2 regions of the Paenalcaligenes sp. Me131 genome follow, and region 2 is predicted to be linked to the other one. Evidence: predicted binding sites of a transcription regulator. Region 2 holds the regulator's gene; the other holds the start of a gene.
The links. The regulator HrcA, encoded in region 2, represses chaperone genes, less so after heat shock. The targets are predictions, from matches to a motif close to TTAGCACTCNNNNNNNNNGAGTGCTAA.
Positions count from the first base shown of each region.

Region 1: a site for HrcA is predicted at 3,328-3,354, ahead of ACLPHM_RS11760 (co-chaperone GroES). Genes of this name have one in related genera too.

Region 1 is NZ_JBKQGY010000003.1:26,560-35,666, forward strand. Features, by position in the region: gene ACLPHM_RS11745 (sulfate adenylyltransferase subunit 1) at 1-853, shown strand, start outside; gene ACLPHM_RS11750 (acetate/propionate family kinase) at 856-2,052, opposite strand; gene ACLPHM_RS11755 (phosphate acetyltransferase) at 2,054-3,010, opposite strand; gene ACLPHM_RS11760 (co-chaperone GroES) at 3,414-3,701, shown strand; gene groL (chaperonin GroEL) at 3,741-5,396, shown strand; gene ACLPHM_RS11770 (ParD-like family protein) at 5,675-5,887, shown strand; gene map (type I methionyl aminopeptidase) at 5,884-6,642, shown strand; gene ACLPHM_RS11780 (AraC family transcriptional regulator) at 6,679-7,455, opposite strand; gene ACLPHM_RS11785 (sulfite exporter TauE/SafE family protein) at 7,558-8,367, shown strand; gene pyrF (orotidine-5'-phosphate decarboxylase) at 8,513-9,107, shown strand, end outside.
Region 2 is NZ_JBKQGY010000001.1:1,481,668-1,490,774, reverse strand. Features, by position in the region: gene fur (ferric iron uptake transcriptional regulator) at 1-396, shown strand, start outside; gene recN (DNA repair protein RecN) at 462-2,111, opposite strand; gene ACLPHM_RS07250 (NAD kinase) at 2,121-3,020, opposite strand; gene hrcA (heat-inducible transcriptional repressor HrcA) at 3,156-4,169, shown strand; gene hemH (ferrochelatase) at 4,220-5,275, shown strand; gene grpE (nucleotide exchange factor GrpE) at 5,369-5,932, shown strand; gene dnaK (molecular chaperone DnaK) at 6,050-7,972, shown strand; gene dnaJ (molecular chaperone DnaJ) at 8,074-9,107, shown strand, end outside.

The DNA of each region.
Region 1 (9,107 bases), on a different contig from region 2:
TCTGTTGAATATTCCGCACATTATCGTGGCGATCAACAAAATGGATTTGGTGGATTGGGATGAAAACATCTTCAATACCATCAAAGCGTCGTATGCCAAACTTGCTGCTCAAGTAGGCATCAAGAGCTTTCATGCAATTCCAGTATCGGCATTGCAAGGCGACAACATCAGCCAACGCTCTGAGCACACCCCGTGGTTTACAGACCTGCCGCTACTGCAACGATTAGAGCAGTTGCCCACCGAAGCCCCTGCGCCGCAGTCGGAGGCCCGCCTATTCGTACAGTGGGTAATACGCCATGACGGACATAGCGCACAGGCATTTCGTGGTTATGCTGGGCAGTTGCAACGTGGCACCTTAAGCATAGGTGACAGCGTACGCGTGTGGCCCAGCCAAACCACGGCCCGCATCACATCGCTATTACGCTCAGGCCAAGCCGTTAATAGCGTGCAAGCTGGCGACGCCGTGACACTTACGCTAGATAAAGAGTTGGATATTTCTCGTGGTGATTTACTCAGCCTCGCCACCGAGGCGCTTCCGCTCTCGCGCACCTTAGAAGCAGACCTATGCTGGCTGGACACCACCGCATTAAACCCTGCTCGCCACTACTTGCTTAAACAAGGTACACGCCTCACACAAGCCAAATTAACCGCCATTCATCATGTGCGAGACATTGAAACCTTAGAGCCTATTTCTGGCTCGCAAAGTTTGCACATGAATGATCTGGCTGCTATTAGTCTGACAGTACGTGACCCCTTGGTGAATGAGGCCTATCAAACGCAACCCGCTACAGGCGCGTTTATTTTGATTGATCCGGCCACTCACCAAACGGCAGCGGCCGGCATGTTGCGCTAGTACTATTGCTCTTTATAGTGGCGCAAGGTTTCGCGAGCGATGACCAGCTCTTCGTTCGTAGGTATCACACGGATTTCCACCTTGCTATGCGGGGTGGAAATCAGCGGCTGATTGGTAGCATTTGCTTCCGCATCCAACTCTAGCCCCAACCAGCCCAAATGCGCCACGATACGAGCACGTATCTCTGGGCTGTGCTCACCCACACCCGCTGTGAACACTAAAGCATCCACACCTTGGGCTGAGACACACAGGCCAGCCAAACTTTCTGCCACTCGATAGGCGTAATAATCTACCGCTAACTTTGCGGACGGCGCATCACTCGCCAGCAGTTCACGCATATCCCCACTGATACCTGACATACCTTTAAGGCCTGACTCGTTATACAACAGGTTTTGAATCTGGGCGGCAGTCATATCTTGCTGCTGCATCCACCACAGCACCACACCGGCATCCAAACGCCCAGGACGCGTGGCCATAGGTAAGCCATCTAACGCCGTAAAGCCCATCGTGCTTTCACGACTTAGCCCGTTTACCACCATCGTTGCCGAAGCACCTGAGCCTAAGTGCGCAACCAGCACCCGCCCTTGATGCAGTCTAGGCATATTTTCAGCCAAGTACTCACTAATATATTGGTACGACAAGCCATGAAAACCGTACCGACGTACACCTTGCTCGTAATATTTTTCAGGCAATGCGTAGTGGTTCACCATGGTGCTTTGGCAGCAATGAAACGCCGTATCCACGCACGCCACTTGCAGCATTTCTGGCCAACGCTCTTTAATCACAGACACGGGTGCCAAGTTATTGTGCTGATGCAAAGGCGCCAATGGTGCCAGGCTATCCAAGTACCACAATACGTCTTCATCAATGACTCGGCTGCCTGTCATTTTGACGCCGCCGTGCACGATACGGTGACCTACCGCCACAGGCGCTTTGTCTAATTGGGTGGCTAACCAGGTCGCCAACAAATCCTGTGCTTGGCGCAAATTACTGGCGTCTTCTTCGCTGAGCTTCTGATTGATCAGCTCTTTGCCATCAGAGTCTTTGACCTTCAGCACTGCGCGTGACGTACCAATACCGGATACCTGACCACCAAACCAAAAACGAAGCCCTTCTGCTTGCTCTTGATCTAGTGCATACACGTGAAACTTCAAGCTGGAACTACCCGCGTTCACCACCAACAAGGTATCAATGCTCATACTATGACTCCTGCTGAGCCAACAATGCGGCAGCACGCTGTGCTTGTTGATAAGCCGCGTAAACCGACGCTACCGCGCACGATGCTAAACGGGTTTCACCGCTATCTGCCCTACTGGTCAAGATAATAGGCACACGCCCACCCAACACAATACCGGCCGCTTTCGCACCCGACATAAAGCTTAGATTTTTCGCCAACATATTACCGGCCTCTAGATCAGGTACGACCAGAATCTGCGCTCTGCCTGCGACAGGAGAATGTATGCCTTTGATTTCAGCGGCCGCCACGCTAATCGCATTATCCAACGCCAACGGGCCGTCTACCAATCCACCCGTAATTTGCCCTCTATCGGCCATTTTGCACAGCGCTGCGGCTTCTAAAGTGCTAGGGATTTTGGCTGTCACTTGCTCTACCGCGGATAGTAGGGCCACACGAGGCTGACCCAGCCCTAAACCGTAGTGCAGATCAATGGCGTTTTGAACGATATCCGCTTTGGTGGTGAGATCAGGGTGAATATTAATTGCCGCATCAGTGATGAACAGCAAATCGGAATAGCGCGGCACATCCATTAAAAACACATGGCTGAGTCTGCGCTCAGTACGTAACCCTTTGCCATCCGTAGCCAATACCGCGTGCATCAACTCATCAGTATGCAAGCTGCCTTTCATCAGTAGATCGGCACGCCCTGCCATCACTTCGCGTACCGCCATTTCAGCCGACTCGTGGCTATGTGCTGCATTGACGATGCGCACGTTAGCAATATCTAACTGATGCGCACTGGCTACTGCTTTGATGCGGGATTCCGGCCCCACCAACACTAAATCAAAAAAACCTTGCTCGCGCGCTTCCAAAGCGGCGCTCAGAGAGACTTCATCGCAGGGATGCGCCACGGCGCATACACGTTTTTCCTGATTTTTCGCCAACGTTATAAATTGGTCATAAAGACTGGACCCGGACATGCTTTGCACTCTCCCTAAACAGAACAGCAATCACATAAAAACATATCATTAGTACATCATACTTGGGCTTTGTTTGCCTTGTGACAGCGCAAGCACTACCACCTGTTACGCACACTAGAAATGTAACAGCACCTTGAAAGCACGCTCACCACCCCCATGTAGAAATAATAGGTGGTTAGGGGTAGAGGGCAAAACCCTGATTCGCATGGATTGATGCAGCTTAGGTGAGATTTCCCAGTCTACTAATGCCTAGGAGAAACACTTACATCCCCTAGGTATATAGGCTCTTGAAATACAAATTTTCGCCCTTATAATTATTAGCACTCCCTCGGGTTGAGTGCTAATGCCTCTCCCGAACCATTTTTATCCAATTTATTTGCTTTTTTTGAACAGGAGTTCAACCATGGCATTACGTCCTCTGAACGATCGCGTGATCGTAAAGCGTCTGGACAACGAGCGCACCACTGCCTCCGGTATTGTTATCCCTGAGAGCGCTGCTGAAAAACCTGATCAAGGTGAAGTAGTGGCAGTAGGCCCCGGCAAACGCACAGATGACGGCAAGGTTCAGCCCCTGGACCTGAAAGTCGGCGATAAAATTTTGTTCGGCAAATACGCTGGCCAGGCTGTCAAAGTAGACGGCGAAGAGCTGCTGGTTATCCGCGAAGAAGAAGTTCTCGCGATCATCGAGTAACCCTACGTCTCACGTACCAAATTCTAGGAAGAATATACAATGGCTGCTAAACAAGTATTTTTTGGTGATGACGCCCGCTCACGTATCGTACGCGGCGTAAACACATTGGCTAACGCTGTAAAAACAACGATGGGCCCTAAAGGCCGTAACGTTGTTCTGGACCGCTCTTTCGGCGCTCCTACCGTTACTAAAGACGGTGTCTCCGTTGCTAAAGAAATCGAACTGAAAGACAAATTCGAAAACATCGGCGCTCAACTGGTGAAAGAAGTTGCTTCCAAAACTTCCGACAACGCTGGTGACGGTACTACTACCGCTACTGTATTGGCTCAAGCCATCGTTGAAGAAGGTCTGAAATACGTTGCCGCTGGCATCAACCCAATGGACCTGAAACGCGGTATCGATAAAGCTGTTGCTGTAACAGTTGAAGAACTGCGCAAACTGTCCCGTCCTTGCGCTACAAGCAAAGAAATCGCTCAAGTTGGTTCTATCTCTGCAAACAGCGATACATCCATCGGCGAAATCATTGCTAACGCCATGGACAAAGTGGGTAAAGAAGGTGTGATTACTGTTGAAGACGGTAAATCCCTGGAAAACGAACTGGACGTAGTAGAAGGTATGCAGTTCGACCGTGGCTACCTGTCTCCTTACTTCATCACCAACGCAGACAAACAAGTTGCTGCAATGGATGAGCCTTTCATCCTGATCTTCGACAAGAAAATCAGCAACATCCGTGACCTGCTGCCAGTTCTGGAGCAAGTTGCAAAATCCAGCCGTCCTCTGCTGATCATTGCTGAAGACGTAGAAGGCGAAGCACTGGCTACTCTGGTTGTGAACAACATCCGCGGTATCCTGAAAACTGTTGCTGTTAAAGCTCCAGGCTTCGGCGACCGTCGTAAAGCTATGCTGGAAGACATCGCTATCCTGACTGGCGGTACCGTGATTTCCGAAGAAACCGGTATGTCTCTGGAAACAACTACTCTTGAGCACCTGGGTCAAGCCAAACGCATCGAAGTAGGTAAAGAAAACACAACGATCATTGATGGCGCAGGCGACAGCCCATCCATCGAAGCACGTGTAAAACAAATCCGTGTTCAGATCGAAGAAGCAACTTCCGACTACGATCGTGAAAAACTGCAAGAACGCGTAGCCAAACTGGCTGGCGGTGTTGCTGTGATCCGCGTTGGTGCTGCAACTGAAGTTGAAATGAAAGAGAAAAAAGCTCGCGTGGAAGATGCTCTGCACGCCACTCGCGCTGCTGTAGAAGAAGGTATTGTTCCTGGCGGTGGTGTTGCTCTGATTCGTGCACGCGCTGCTGTTGCTGCACTGACAGGCGACAACCTGGATCAAGACGCTGGTATCAAACTGGTACTGCGCGCTATCGAAGCACCTCTGCGCACTATCGTTGCTAACGCTGGCGACGAGCCAAGCGTAGTAGTAAACGCTGTTGCTGCTGGCGAAGGTAACTACGGTTACAACGCTTCCACAGGCGAGTACACAGACTTGGTAGCGGCTGGTGTTCTGGATCCAACCAAAGTAACACGTACAGCTCTGCAAAACGCTGCATCCGTTGCCAGCTTGTTGCTGACAACAGAAGTTGCTGTTGCTGAAATCGCTGACGACAAAGCCGATGGCGGTATGCCTGACATGGGCGGCATGGGCGGTATGGGTGGTATGGGCGGCATGGGCGGCTTCTAAGCACCCATCCTCCTTCGTGCCTTGCTTAGCAAGGTACGAAACCCTTCTAAAAACCCTGCAGCATTGCTGCAGGGTTTTTTCGTTGTGCTCACCGTCGTGATTACCCGTCACGCCCACCTCTCACCAGATGGCTGTTCGCATTCACTCACCTCACCCAGCCACCTGCACCATTCCTCTGCTCACCGCACAACACAATATAGAAAACCCAGTCTATTTTTCTCACAAACAGCCGTGATGATCATGCTATGATTCATATACGTTTCGTATATAGGTGGTATATGGGTATAGTAAATATCGACGATGAACTGCACGACCAACTACGCAAAGCTAGCGCCGTCACCTGCAGGTCCATCAATGCACAAGCCGCTTTCTGGATCAAAATGGGTATGTTGTGCGAAATGAATCCCACCGTGCCATTTAATGAGTTGGTTGCTCGTGAACTGCAAGCCGCAGGCGTAGACCCTCAATCGGCAAGTAGCACATCCTTATGATTAAAAGCCCCGAAGAAATCTCGTTAATGGCCGAATCAGGAAAACTGCTGGCCTCGGTTTTTGCACACATCGACACCTACAACTTGATAGGCATGTCTACCATGCAAATCAACGACATTGTTGATCACTTCATTGTGCATAACCTACACGCTCGCCCTGCCAGCAAAGGCCAATATGGCTACGCTTTTGCACTCAATGCCTCACCTAACAACGTGGTGTGTCATGGCATGCCCTCACACACCGACATTCTCCAAAACGGCGATATTGTGAACTTCGATATTACGTTAGAGAAAAATGGGTTTATTGCTGACTCTAGCAAAACCTATATGGTGGGTGAGGTATCCCCTGCGGCCAAGAAACTCGTGCAGATCACCTATGAAGCCATGTGGAAAGGCATTCGCGCTGTGCGCCCTGGGGCACGACTTGGCGATGTAGGTCATGCGATTGAACGCCACGCACGCCTGCACGGTTACTCGGTTGTTAGAGACTACTGCGGCCACGGTATTGGTAGAGAAATGCACGAACCGCCTGATGTGCTGCATTGGGGCAAACCCAAAACGGGGCAAACGTTAAAAGAAGGCATGGTATTCACCATTGAACCCATGCTGAATCAAGGCAGCTATTACGTGCACACCGAGCACGACGGCTGGACAGTAGTAACTGATGACGGGAAACTATCTGCACAATTTGAGCACACCGTCGCTGTCACACGTACTGGCGTCAAAGTACTCACATTACGCGACGAAGAGAAATAACCGCCTGCGTCCTCTGTCGTCACCGTCAGCATTTGCTTAAGCTAACCAGTCTGACTGCCTAAATGCTGACGGTGACCGCCCTAGCTGTTTTCTAAACATCGCTGAAAATGCAGCAGGGCTTTCATACCCCAAGTCCAACGCCACTTGTGTCACCGACTGCCCTGTGGACAATCTTGTTAAGGCAGCCATCAAGCAGGCTTGCTGACGCCACTCACCAAACGACATGCCCGTCTGCTGCCTAAAAAACCGCGTAAACGTACGTAAGCTTTTATGCAACGATTGCGCCCATTCGTCCGGCGTGGATTGAATACTAGGTTGCAATAAAAAAGCTTTGCAATGTTCTGCTAACGACGCATCATGCGGCAATGGTGCAAACAGAGGCATGGTAGGAGCACGCCCCACTTCATATAGCAATAACTGCATCAATGCGCCATCGCGCCCCGCTTCGTCATACAACGCGGGGACCTCTAGCGAGGCCAAGAGCAAATGATGCAATAAGGGCGAAATAATTAACGCTTCGCATTGCTCTGTAGCCCTAGGAGCAGCCTGCGGCTCTATGTATAAACTGCGCGTGCTTACCCCTTGCATACGCACGCGATGTGGCTGCCCTGCAGGAATCCACACACCACTATACGGTGGGATCACCCATGCGCCAGCAGCAGTATCCACTTCCATCAACCCACTCATGCCATACAGCATTTGTGCGCGTCTATGACTGTGCGTATCCAGTAGCGTACCAGGCGTGTAATCCGTACCTATGGCCAGCACAGGACGGTCAACCGCATCCACTTCACTCAGTCGTACATTGTGCATAACTTTCTCTGATTGGCCTAAACTCACTCATTATTGACCAATAAGCTAAAGCAGGCCAGACCTCACGCACCTATAGTACAGTTTTCATTCAAGAGATTGATCATGTACTGGCTACTCTTAGGCTTTGGTGTGCTGACTGGTGTCACCACGGTGTTATTCGGTTTTGGCGGTGGTTTTATTGTGGTTCCACTGCTCTATACCCTGTTGCTAGCGCTACATGGTACGCAAAGCGAAATAGGCCAAGCGGCCATGCATATTGCCGTGGCCACTTCTACCTGCGTGATGATCTTTGGCACGGCCTTAGCCACGCGACGCCACCTTATCGCTGGCACATTACGTTGGGACTTAATACGCCCTTTCCTGATTTACATTGCGATTGGTGCTGTGATTGGCGCAACAGCCGCATTGAATTTGAATGCCACCTGGCTACGCTGGGCATTCATTATTTACCTGATACTCACCATTCTAGATAGCTTGTTTAGACCCGGTTTCTTACACGAAAGCCAAAACAACATACGCCCTATGCCACCGCTGCAATTGGCATCATTAGGTATTACGATTGGTGGTTTTGCGGCATTGTTGGGCGTAGGCGGTAGTGTGATGACCGTGCCATTAATGCGTAGGCGTGGGGCCAGCATGACCAGCGCCACAGCCATGGCTAACCCTCTGTCACTGCCTATGGCTATATCTGGCACCTTAACTTACATGCTGCTGGCATCCCGCGATGCCGTATCGCTAGGTGCTTGGCACATTGGTTATGTGGATTTAGCAGCCTGCTTAATTCTGGTTGTTGGGTCGTGGGTAGGCATACGAGTAGCCGCACGTTGGATTGGCCGTATCCCTGATCGCATACACGCCAAAATCTACATTTTTCTGCTTTGTCTGGTACTAGGCGTGATGATAGTAGTGTGACCTAACCTACCACAAAGCACAGCCTGTAATGACCGCCCTGATGCACGGCCATGCCATGCACAGGGCTTTGTCATATAATGTAGTCCGTCCCAACAGGCATCAACCTAGTGTTGATGCCTTTCTTTAGCCCCCATCACGCACGCACATGAACACCTTCAACTCCAAACTAGAACACGCCTGGAATCAAACCAACTCACTTTTGATGGTGGGCTTGGACCCCGATCCCAACCGCTTTCCTGCCGAGTTGCGTGATCGCCCTAATGCTATTTTCGAGTTTTGCCGCCAAATCGTAGATGCTACAGCCGAATACGCCTGCGGAATCAAACCCCAAATCGCTTACTTTGCGTCCGGTGCTGCTGAAGAACAGTTGGAAGCTTTATGCCAATACGTACGTGAACACTACCCTTGGCTGCCCATCGTATTAGATGCCAAACGTGGTGACATTGGCTCTACCGCCAATCACTACGCCTTAGAAGCTTTTGGCCGTTACCAAGCCGACGCTGTTACCGTGAACCCATACATGGGCTTTGACTCGGTAGAACCGTATTTGGCATGGGATGACAAAGGCGTGATTGTTCTGTGCCGCACCTCTAACGCTGGCGGCTCTGACCTGCAATTCCTGAAATTGGAAAATGGTCAGCCCTTGTACCTGCATGTGGCCGAACTCGTCGCAAACAAATGGAACAAAAATGGCCAATGTGGTTTGGTGGTAGGCGCTACCTTCCCTGAGGAAATCGCCG
Region 2 (9,107 bases):
CTTGATATTTTTCGCCGCAACGACGATACCCAAGAGCTGCGTCATTTAAGCGCAGAAGATGTGTACCGTCTGCTGATTGCCGACGATGTGGATATTGGTTTGGCCACAGTGTACCGTGTGCTGACTCAATTCGAGCAAGCTGGTATTTTGGCTCGCAGCCAGTTTGATGGTGGCAAAGCGGTATTTGAATTAAACGATGGGGATCACCACGATCACTTTATTTGCACCAATTGTGCAAAAGTGGTTGAGTTTTCTGATCCTGAAATTGAAAAACGTCAGCATAAAATTGCTGATAAGTTAGGTTTCGAGCTGGAAAGCCACACAATGGTGTTGTATGGCCTGTGCAATGATTGCACCAGCACTGGTCGCGCGACTGGCCGAGGCATGCCTCGCTAAGTAGTGGTGATCAGTACGGCTAGTACGATGAAAAACGGCTTGCATATTACGTGCAAGCCGTTTTTTTATGGACGAGATAGCATCTCTTTGGCGTGCTGACGAGTAGTGTCGGTGATGGCGATACCACCTAACATACGCGAGATCTCTTCCACGCGAGCGTTGTTGTCCAGCGCGTGTATGTGTGAACGGGTTTGACCATCGTGACTGCGTTTGCTGACTTGCAAGTGATGTTGGCCTTGAGCAGCCACTTGCGGCAAGTGAGTTACGCACAGCACCTGATGGCGTTGTCCCAGCTCACGCAGCAATTTACCTACTACTTCGGCCACGGCACCACCAATACCGGTATCGACTTCGTCAAAGATTAAGGTAGGCACTTGGGCTGCTTGGCTGGCAATCACGGCCAAGGCGAGAGATATCCTTGCCAGCTCGCCACCAGAGGCTACTTTGGCCAAGGGGGCAGGGCGTACACCAGCGTGACCCGCCACGAGGAACTCCACCTGCTCATTGCCGTGCGCAGAAGGTTTACAAGCATTGAGTTCTACGGCAAATTGGCCGCCTTGCATGGAAAGCTCTTGCATGGCATGGCTGACTTGCTGGCTCAATTGTTTGCTGGTGATCAAGCGCGCTTGACTGAGTTGAGCTGCTGCTGTGTCGTAGTGGGTTTTGGCTTGAGCGACTTTAGCTTCCAACTGTTCTAAGTCAGCATCTTCGGTCAGTTGTTCCAACTGTTGGGTAATAGACTCAAACAGCGCCAGTAGCTCTTCAGGTTCGCAGCGGTATTTGCGTGCCATGCTGAAAATGTCTGCCATGCGCTCTTCTAGTACAGACAAACGATCAGGGTCTAGTTCTACCGCACTCACGTAGCTATTTAAATCAGAAATGGCTTCAGAGCTTGCGATACGCGCAGATTCTAGTGTGTCCAGAATGGGCTGCAAAGCGGCGGGGTCATGGTGCAGCAATTTGGTGATTTCTTGTGTGGCTGAGAACAACGCACGTTGTGCGGCTTGGTCTTCACCATCCAGTAAATTTAAAGCACGCGTCGCACCATCCAGTAGCGATTGCGCATGTGCTAAGCGCTGATGCTCTACACCGGTTTGTTCCCACTCGCCTGGTTGCAACGCTAAGGTTTGCAGCTCATCGTATTGCCATTGCAGCTTTTCGCGTTCGGCTTGTAAGCCTGCCGAATGTTCTTGGGCTTGGTGTAAGCGTTGCTGTAGAGATTGCCATGTGTTCCATGCAGCCGCTACTTGCTTGGCTAGCTCTTGGTGTCCACCTTGTGAGTCTAACAACGCATATTGATTTGCACTTTTGAGCAGGCTTTGATGGGCATGCTGACCATGTATGTCTACAAGGTGTTCACCCACATCACGCAGTTGCCCCAAGGTGGCGGCTGTGCCGTTGATATATGCACGACTACGGCCTTGAGCGTCAATGACACGGCGTAGCAATAAATCCTCGCCATCGTCCAAGTCGTTATTTTTCAGCCATTCACGAATGTCATCATCCAGATCAAAGTGCGCACTGAGATCGGTTTTCTCGCACCCTTCACGTATGACACGGGTGTCGCCGCGAGCGCCAAGCAGCAGCGACAGCGCATCTATAAGTATGGATTTCCCGGCACCAGTTTCACCAGAAAAGACGGTGAAGCCATCTTCGAAATCGATGAGGGCTTCATCCACAATGACAAAATCACGTATATGCAGGGATCGCAGCATAAGCAGGGATTATTCGTTGGCGTCGTTGGGTTGTGGGATACGGTTCCAGTCCAATTTCTGACGCAAAGTAGAAAAGAAACTGTAGCCGGTGGGGTGAATAAAACAAACTGTTTTCTGAGCGCGGCGAATTTCTACACAGTCGCCAGGCTGGCAGTCAGACCAAGCCTGCATATCGAAGTGCACGCTAGCGCCCGATTCGACTCGGCCCAAGGCGGTAATGGTCAGGCTCAATGTGCTGCTGTCAGGTACCACTACAGGGCGATTGGACAGCGTTTGCGGTGCCACAGGCACCAGCAAGAAGGCATTGAGCGTGGGGTACAGAATAGGGCCGTTTGCTGCCAGCGCGTAGGCTGTGGAGCCGGTTGGTGTGGCTACGACTACACCGTCGGCGCGTTGGCGATGCATAAACACACCATCTAGCTCTACACGCAGCTCTATCATGCCGCCACGACCTGCGCGGTTAATTACGATATCATTGAGCGCGATACCCGAAACCAGTGTTTCGCCATCGCGTACAACACGGCCTTCTAGTAGGCTGCGGTGCTCAGTTTCGTACTGGCCGTTGATGACGCTGGTGATTGCTTCGTGAGCGTGTGGCAGGGGGATGTCGGTGATAAAACCTAATCGCCCGTGGTTAATACCAATCAAGGGAACGCCGCTGTGCGCCAATTGGCGTGCTGCACCCAGCATCGTGCCGTCACCGCCCACGATGATAGCGAGATCGGCCTGCTGGCCGATTTCGTCAAAACTGACACAGGGGATATCCTGTATACCGGTGTAGCGCGCTGTGTCGCTTTCTATAATGACCGAGCAACCCGCTTGCTTCAGCGTGTGGGCAACGGCTCGCAGCGGGGCATCAAGTCCCGAGTCATGATAGCGACCCACGAGGGCGACCGTTTTGAAATGCATGAGGTAAATTGCCTTATGATGGAATAGGGATAGGATAATCTGAATTACTGGATTATAGAATTGTGTAAGGGTTTAGGGCATTGAAGCTGCAGTTTGATCCTGATGTGAGTGTATGAAATAAGCATGGCAAAATATCTGGACGATAGATCAAGTGCATTATTGACGCTATTAATTGAGCGTTACATTGCTGACGGTCAGCCGGTGGGGTCACGTACCTTATCTAGGCTTTTTGACCTGTCGCCAGCCACCATACGTAACGTGATGGCTGATCTGGAAGACCTAGGGTTGATTCATAGTCCGCATACATCGGCGGGGCGTATTCCTACGCCTCAAGGGTATCGCATGTTTGTGGATAGGCTCTTGGCCGTACCGCAATTCGAGGTACCCCACATTGAACCCCTGCAATTGCGTTTGCCGATGGAAGAGCCGGCTCGTGCCGTGTCATCGGCGGCAGCGTTGTTGTCTAATTTGTCGCAATTTGCAGGCGTGGTGATGGTGCCGCGCCGTGCACAAACCTTCAAACATATTGAGTTCATTCGCCTCTCGGGGAAACGGGTGCTGCTGATTATGGTGTCCCCCGACGGTGACGTGCAAAATCGCATTTTGTTTATGTCGCGAGAGTATCGCGAAGAAGAGCTTACTGAAGCCAGCAATTTCTTTAATCAGCACTTCTCAGGAAAGTCATTTTCTGTGGTGCGCGAGTCGTTAGCAGATGAGCTGTCTAGCCTTCAAGTAGACATTTCTAAGTTGATGCAAGCCGCCGTAGCCGCCAGCACAGCCGAGTCTGACGTAGAAGAAGATGTGGTGATTTTCGGTGAAAGTAAGCTCTTGGACGTGAGCGAAATGACGGATGATCTAAGCCGTTTACGTCGCTTATTTCAGCTGTTTGAAAAGAAAACTGAATTGCTGCATTTGTTGGATGCCTCCAGTCATGCACACGGCGTACAAATTTATATTGGTGGTGATTCCACGTTGTTGCCTTTAGACGACGTTTCCATGGTGACAGCCCCTTATGGCGTAGACGGTGAGGTGGTGGGCACCTTGGGGGTGATCGGCCCTTCACGCATGGCTTATGACAAGGTGATCCCTATCGTGGACATCACCGCCAAGTTATTGTCCAATGCCTTGAGCTGTAACCAGAATAATTGATAAGAATGGCGCTGCACGAGAGGGCTCAGTGCGGCGCATAGGGCGTACATATGCTGTTAACTACCTATTTGCCTGAACCATCGGATCCATCTTTGCTGGATGCGCACATTACCAGTCGTCCCGCTACGCCAGTAGGTATAGTGGTGATGAATCTGGGTACCCCAGATCAACCGGATGCTGGTTCTATACGACGTTATCTCAAAGAGTTCTTATCGGACCCGCGAGTGATTGAGATCCCGCAACCGGTGTGGCAATTGATTTTGCGCGGGGCGATCTTGCCATTCAGACCACGTAAGTTGGTAGAGAAATACCAAATGATCTGGATGCCTGAAGGGGCGCCGCTGTTGGTGTACAGCCAGCGACAAGCAGATGGTTTGCAGCAACGTCTGGACCCAACTGGCCAACACGTCAAAGTAGAATTGGCGATGCGCTATGGCAACCCGTCAGTAGAAAGTGCGGTAGATAAACTGCGCGCGCAGGGCTGTGAACGCATCTTGGTGGTGCCGTTGTATCCACAGTATGCGGCAAGTACGACGGCCACAGCCGTAGACGCCGTAACGCGTTATGCCGCGAAAATGCGCAATCAACCCGAGCTGCGTTTTATACGCAGTTACTGTGATCATCCCGCGTATATCAAACCGTTAGCACAATCCATTACTACCTATTGGGGAGCGCAGGGTAAGCCTGAGCGTTTGCTGCTGAGCTTCCACGGTTTGCCACGTCGCTGCGCTGAAAAAGGTGATCCGTATCACCGTGAGTGCATGTTGACTACCGCCGCGTTACGCCGCGAATTAGAAACCACCGGTGTACCCGTGCATGCTGCTTTCCAAAGCCGTTTTGGAGCCGAGCGCTGGTTAGAACCCTACACCGAACCGCTGTTACGTCAGTGGGCTAAGGAAGGGGTGAAAAACGTGCATGTGGTCTGTCCGGGGTTTTTGGCGGATTGCTTAGAAACGCTGGAAGAAATCAAACTCATGTGCCGTGATGCGTTCTTAGAAGAGGGCGGGCAAGATTTCGCTTATATCCCCTGTTTGAACGATGATGCTGAGTGGGTAGATGGCTTAGCGCACTTGGTTCGCGAACACGCGGCAGGCTGGCTCGCATAAGCTAAATGTAAAAATAGCCGTGGATCTCTTGAATATGGGGTGTGTGATCCCCATATGAGAAACAGTGATGTTTTTTTGCCGTGGAGATCCATTATGTCTGCATCAACAGACCAGAACGAAAACCAGATTCCTGAAGACAACCAACCTGAAAACGAGTCCATTGATGTGGCAGCAGAATCGCTTGTCGAGTCTGGACTGGATCAGCAGTTGGAAGAAGCTCAGGCTAAAGTAGCCCAGTACTACGATCAGTTGCTGCGCGCTAAAGCCGAAATGGAAAACATTCGCCGTCGTGCGGATGACGAGGTATCGAAGGCACGTAAATTTGGGACTGAGTCCTTTGCCGAGAGCCTGTTGCCAGTACGTGATAGCTTGGAAGCTGCGCTGGCACAAGAAGAACAAACGATTGAAGCCTTCCGTGAGGGCGTAGAGACCACGCTGCGTCAGTTGGATAACGCGTTTACACGCAACCAGCTTAAAGAAGTAGCGCCGCAAGCAGGCGATAAGTTTGACCCGCATCTGCATCAAGCGATTTCTACCGTTCCCTCAGATCAAGCTGAAGGCACGGTCGCGATGGCATTGCAAAAAGGTTATGTATTAGCCGATCGCGTATTGCGTCCAGCCTTGGTGATGGTGTCTTCAGGGCAAGCACCAGCCTAAATTATTTTGTTATGGGGGCTTGAAAATGTTTAGCGAGTCCCCATCTGTAAATCATAGTAATAACTGAGCGGTATCCCCAAGATGGGTACGCTGATTTTTGCAAGGTAAATCAAAAATATGAGCAAGATTATTGGTATTGACCTTGGTACAACCAACAGTTGTGTTGCCGTAATGGACGGTGACCAGGTCAAAATTATTGAAAACGCAGAAGGTACTCGTACCACCCCTTCCATCGTTGCTTACATGCCTGATGGTGAAGTACTGGTAGGTGCACCTGCTAAGCGTCAAGCCGTGACAAACCCACAGAACACATTGTTTGCTGTGAAGCGTTTGATCGGTCGTAAATTCGACGAAAAAGCGGTACAGAAAGATATTTCGTTGATGCCTTACAAAATCGTTAAGGCAGATAACGGTGATGCATGGGTTGAAGCCCAAGGCAAAGCGTTGGCTCCTCAGCAAGTTTCTGCTGACACCCTGCGCAAAATGAAGAAAACAGCGGAAGACTACTTGGGTCATGAAGTGACCGAAGCTGTGATCACTGTGCCTGCGTACTTCAACGACAGCCAGCGTCAAGCCACTAAAGATGCCGGCCGTATCGCTGGGCTGGACGTAAAACGTATCATCAACGAACCTACTGCTGCGGCATTGGCGTTTGGTTTGGATAAGGCTTCCGATGGTGACCGTAAAATCGCTGTGTACGACTTGGGTGGCGGTACGTTTGACGTATCCATCATCGAAATCGCTGACATCGATGGTGAAAAACAGTTTGAAGTGTTGTCCACGAACGGTGACACCTTCTTGGGTGGTGAAGACTTTGACCAACGTATCATTGACTACATCATCGACGAGTTTAAGAAAGAAAGTGGCGTAGACCTGTCCAAAGATGTATTGGCACTGCAACGTCTGAAAGAGTCCGCAGAAAAAGCCAAGATCGAACTGTCGTCTACACAACAGACTGAAATCAACCTGCCGTACATCACAGCAGATGCTTCCGGTCCTAAACACTTGAACCTGAAAATCACACGCGCCAAATTGGAAGCGTTGGTTGAAGATCTGATCGAGCGTTCTATCGAACCTTGCCGCATTGCTATCAAAGATGCAGGCGTGAAAGTGTCCGAGATCGACGATGTGATCTTGGTTGGTGGTATGACACGTATGCCTAAAGTGCAAGAACGTGTGAAAGAGTTCTTTGGTCGTGATCCACGCCGTGACGTGAACCCTGACGAAGCGGTTGCCGCTGGTGCAGCAATTCAAGGTTCCGTATTGTCTGGCGATCGTTCTGACGTATTGCTGCTGGACGTTACACCGCTGTCCTTGGGTATTGAAACCCTGGGTGGTGTGATGACCAAAATGATTCAGAAGAACACCACGATTCCTACTCGTCACTCGCAAGTGTTCTCCACAGCCGATGACAACCAGCCTGCGGTAACCATTAAGGTTTTCCAAGGTGAGCGTGAAATCGCTGCGGGTAACAAAGCGTTGGGTGAGTTCAATCTGGAAGGTATTCCACCAGCACAACGTGGTATGCCACAGATCGAAGTGACTTTCGACATTGACGCAAACGGTATTTTGCACGTTTCCGCCAAAGACAAAGGCACAGGTAAAGAGAACAAAGTTACCATCAAAGCCAACTCTGGTTTGAGCGATGAAGAAGTACAGCGCATGATGCAAGACGCCGAGGCTCACGCCGAGGAAGACCGTCGTTTGGCTGAACTGGCTACTGCACGCAACAACGGTGAAGCACTGGTGCACTCCACACGTAAATCGTTGGAAGAGTACGGTGACAAACTGGAAGCTAGCGAGAAAGAAGCGATTGAAGCTGCGATCGCCGAGCTGGAAGGTGCATTGAAAGATGGCGACAAAGAAGCCATCGATGCCAAAGTCGAAGCATTGAGTACAGCATCGCAGAAACTGGGCGAGAAAATGTACGCGGATATGCAGGCTCAGGCCGCTGCACAGCAAGCAGGCGAAGACGGTGCAAAACCCGCGGATGAAAACGTGGTTGACGCTGACTTCAAAGAAGTGAAGCGCGATCAGTAATCCAGTGACTGTGCACTGAACAGGCCCGGTAGCCAACCTTATGTGTGGGCTCCGGGCATCCTTTTTTCCATGAAAAGGCTTGTAGGAGCCTGACAGTCAAAATGGCAAAACGCGATTTATACGAAATACTGGGTCTCGCCAAAAATGCGAGCCAGGATGAGATCCGCAAAGCCTATCGCAAGATGGCAATGAAGTACCACCCGGACCGAAATCCTGACAGCAAAGAGGCCGAAGAGAAGTTCAAGGAAGCGAAAGAGGCTTACGAAATTCTGAGCGATGAGCAGAAACGTGAGGCTTACGACCGCTATGGCCACGCTGGTGTGGATCCTAGTGCTGCCGGTATGGGCGGCATGGGTGGTGGCGGAGGTTTCGGTGGGTTTGGTGACCTGGGCGATATCTTCGGTGAAATCTTTGGTGGCGCCGCACGCCGTGGCCAAGGTGGCCCACAAGTCTACCGTGGTGCAGATTTACGGTACTCGTTGGAAATCAGCCTAGAGCAGGCAGCCAAAGGTTTTGACACGGAAATCCGAGTACCTAGCTGGGAAAACTGTTCGGTTTGTGATGGCTCTGGCGCGAAACCTGGCAGTGCACCTACAACGTGTGGCACATGTGGTGGCTCAGGTGCGGTACGCATGCAGCAAGGCTTCTTTAGCGTGCAGCAAACATGCCCTACATGTCATGGTTCAGGTAAAGAGATCAAAGATCCTTGTACCGCATGTCATGGTGAAGGCCGCAAACGTGTAGAGAAAACACTGCAAGTGAAGATCCCTGCCGGTATTGATGACGGCATGAGCATCCGCTCAATGGGTAACGGTGAGCCAGGTTTGAACGGTGGCCCAGCCGGTGACTTGTATGTGGAAATTCAGCTGAAACCGCATGGTATTTTCCAGCGTGACGGCGATGACCTGCACTGCAGTCTGACCATTCCATTTACCACTGCCGCATTGGGTGGTGAAGTGGAAGTGCCTACGCTAACAGGCAGAGGCGAGATCACTATTCCTGAAGGTACACAAACCGGAAAAACCTTCCGCTTGCGTGCTAAAGGGATTAAGGGTGTACGTTCTAGCTACCCCGGCGATTTGTACTGCCACATTCAGGTAGAAACACCTGTGCGCTTGAGCGAAGAGCAGAAGAA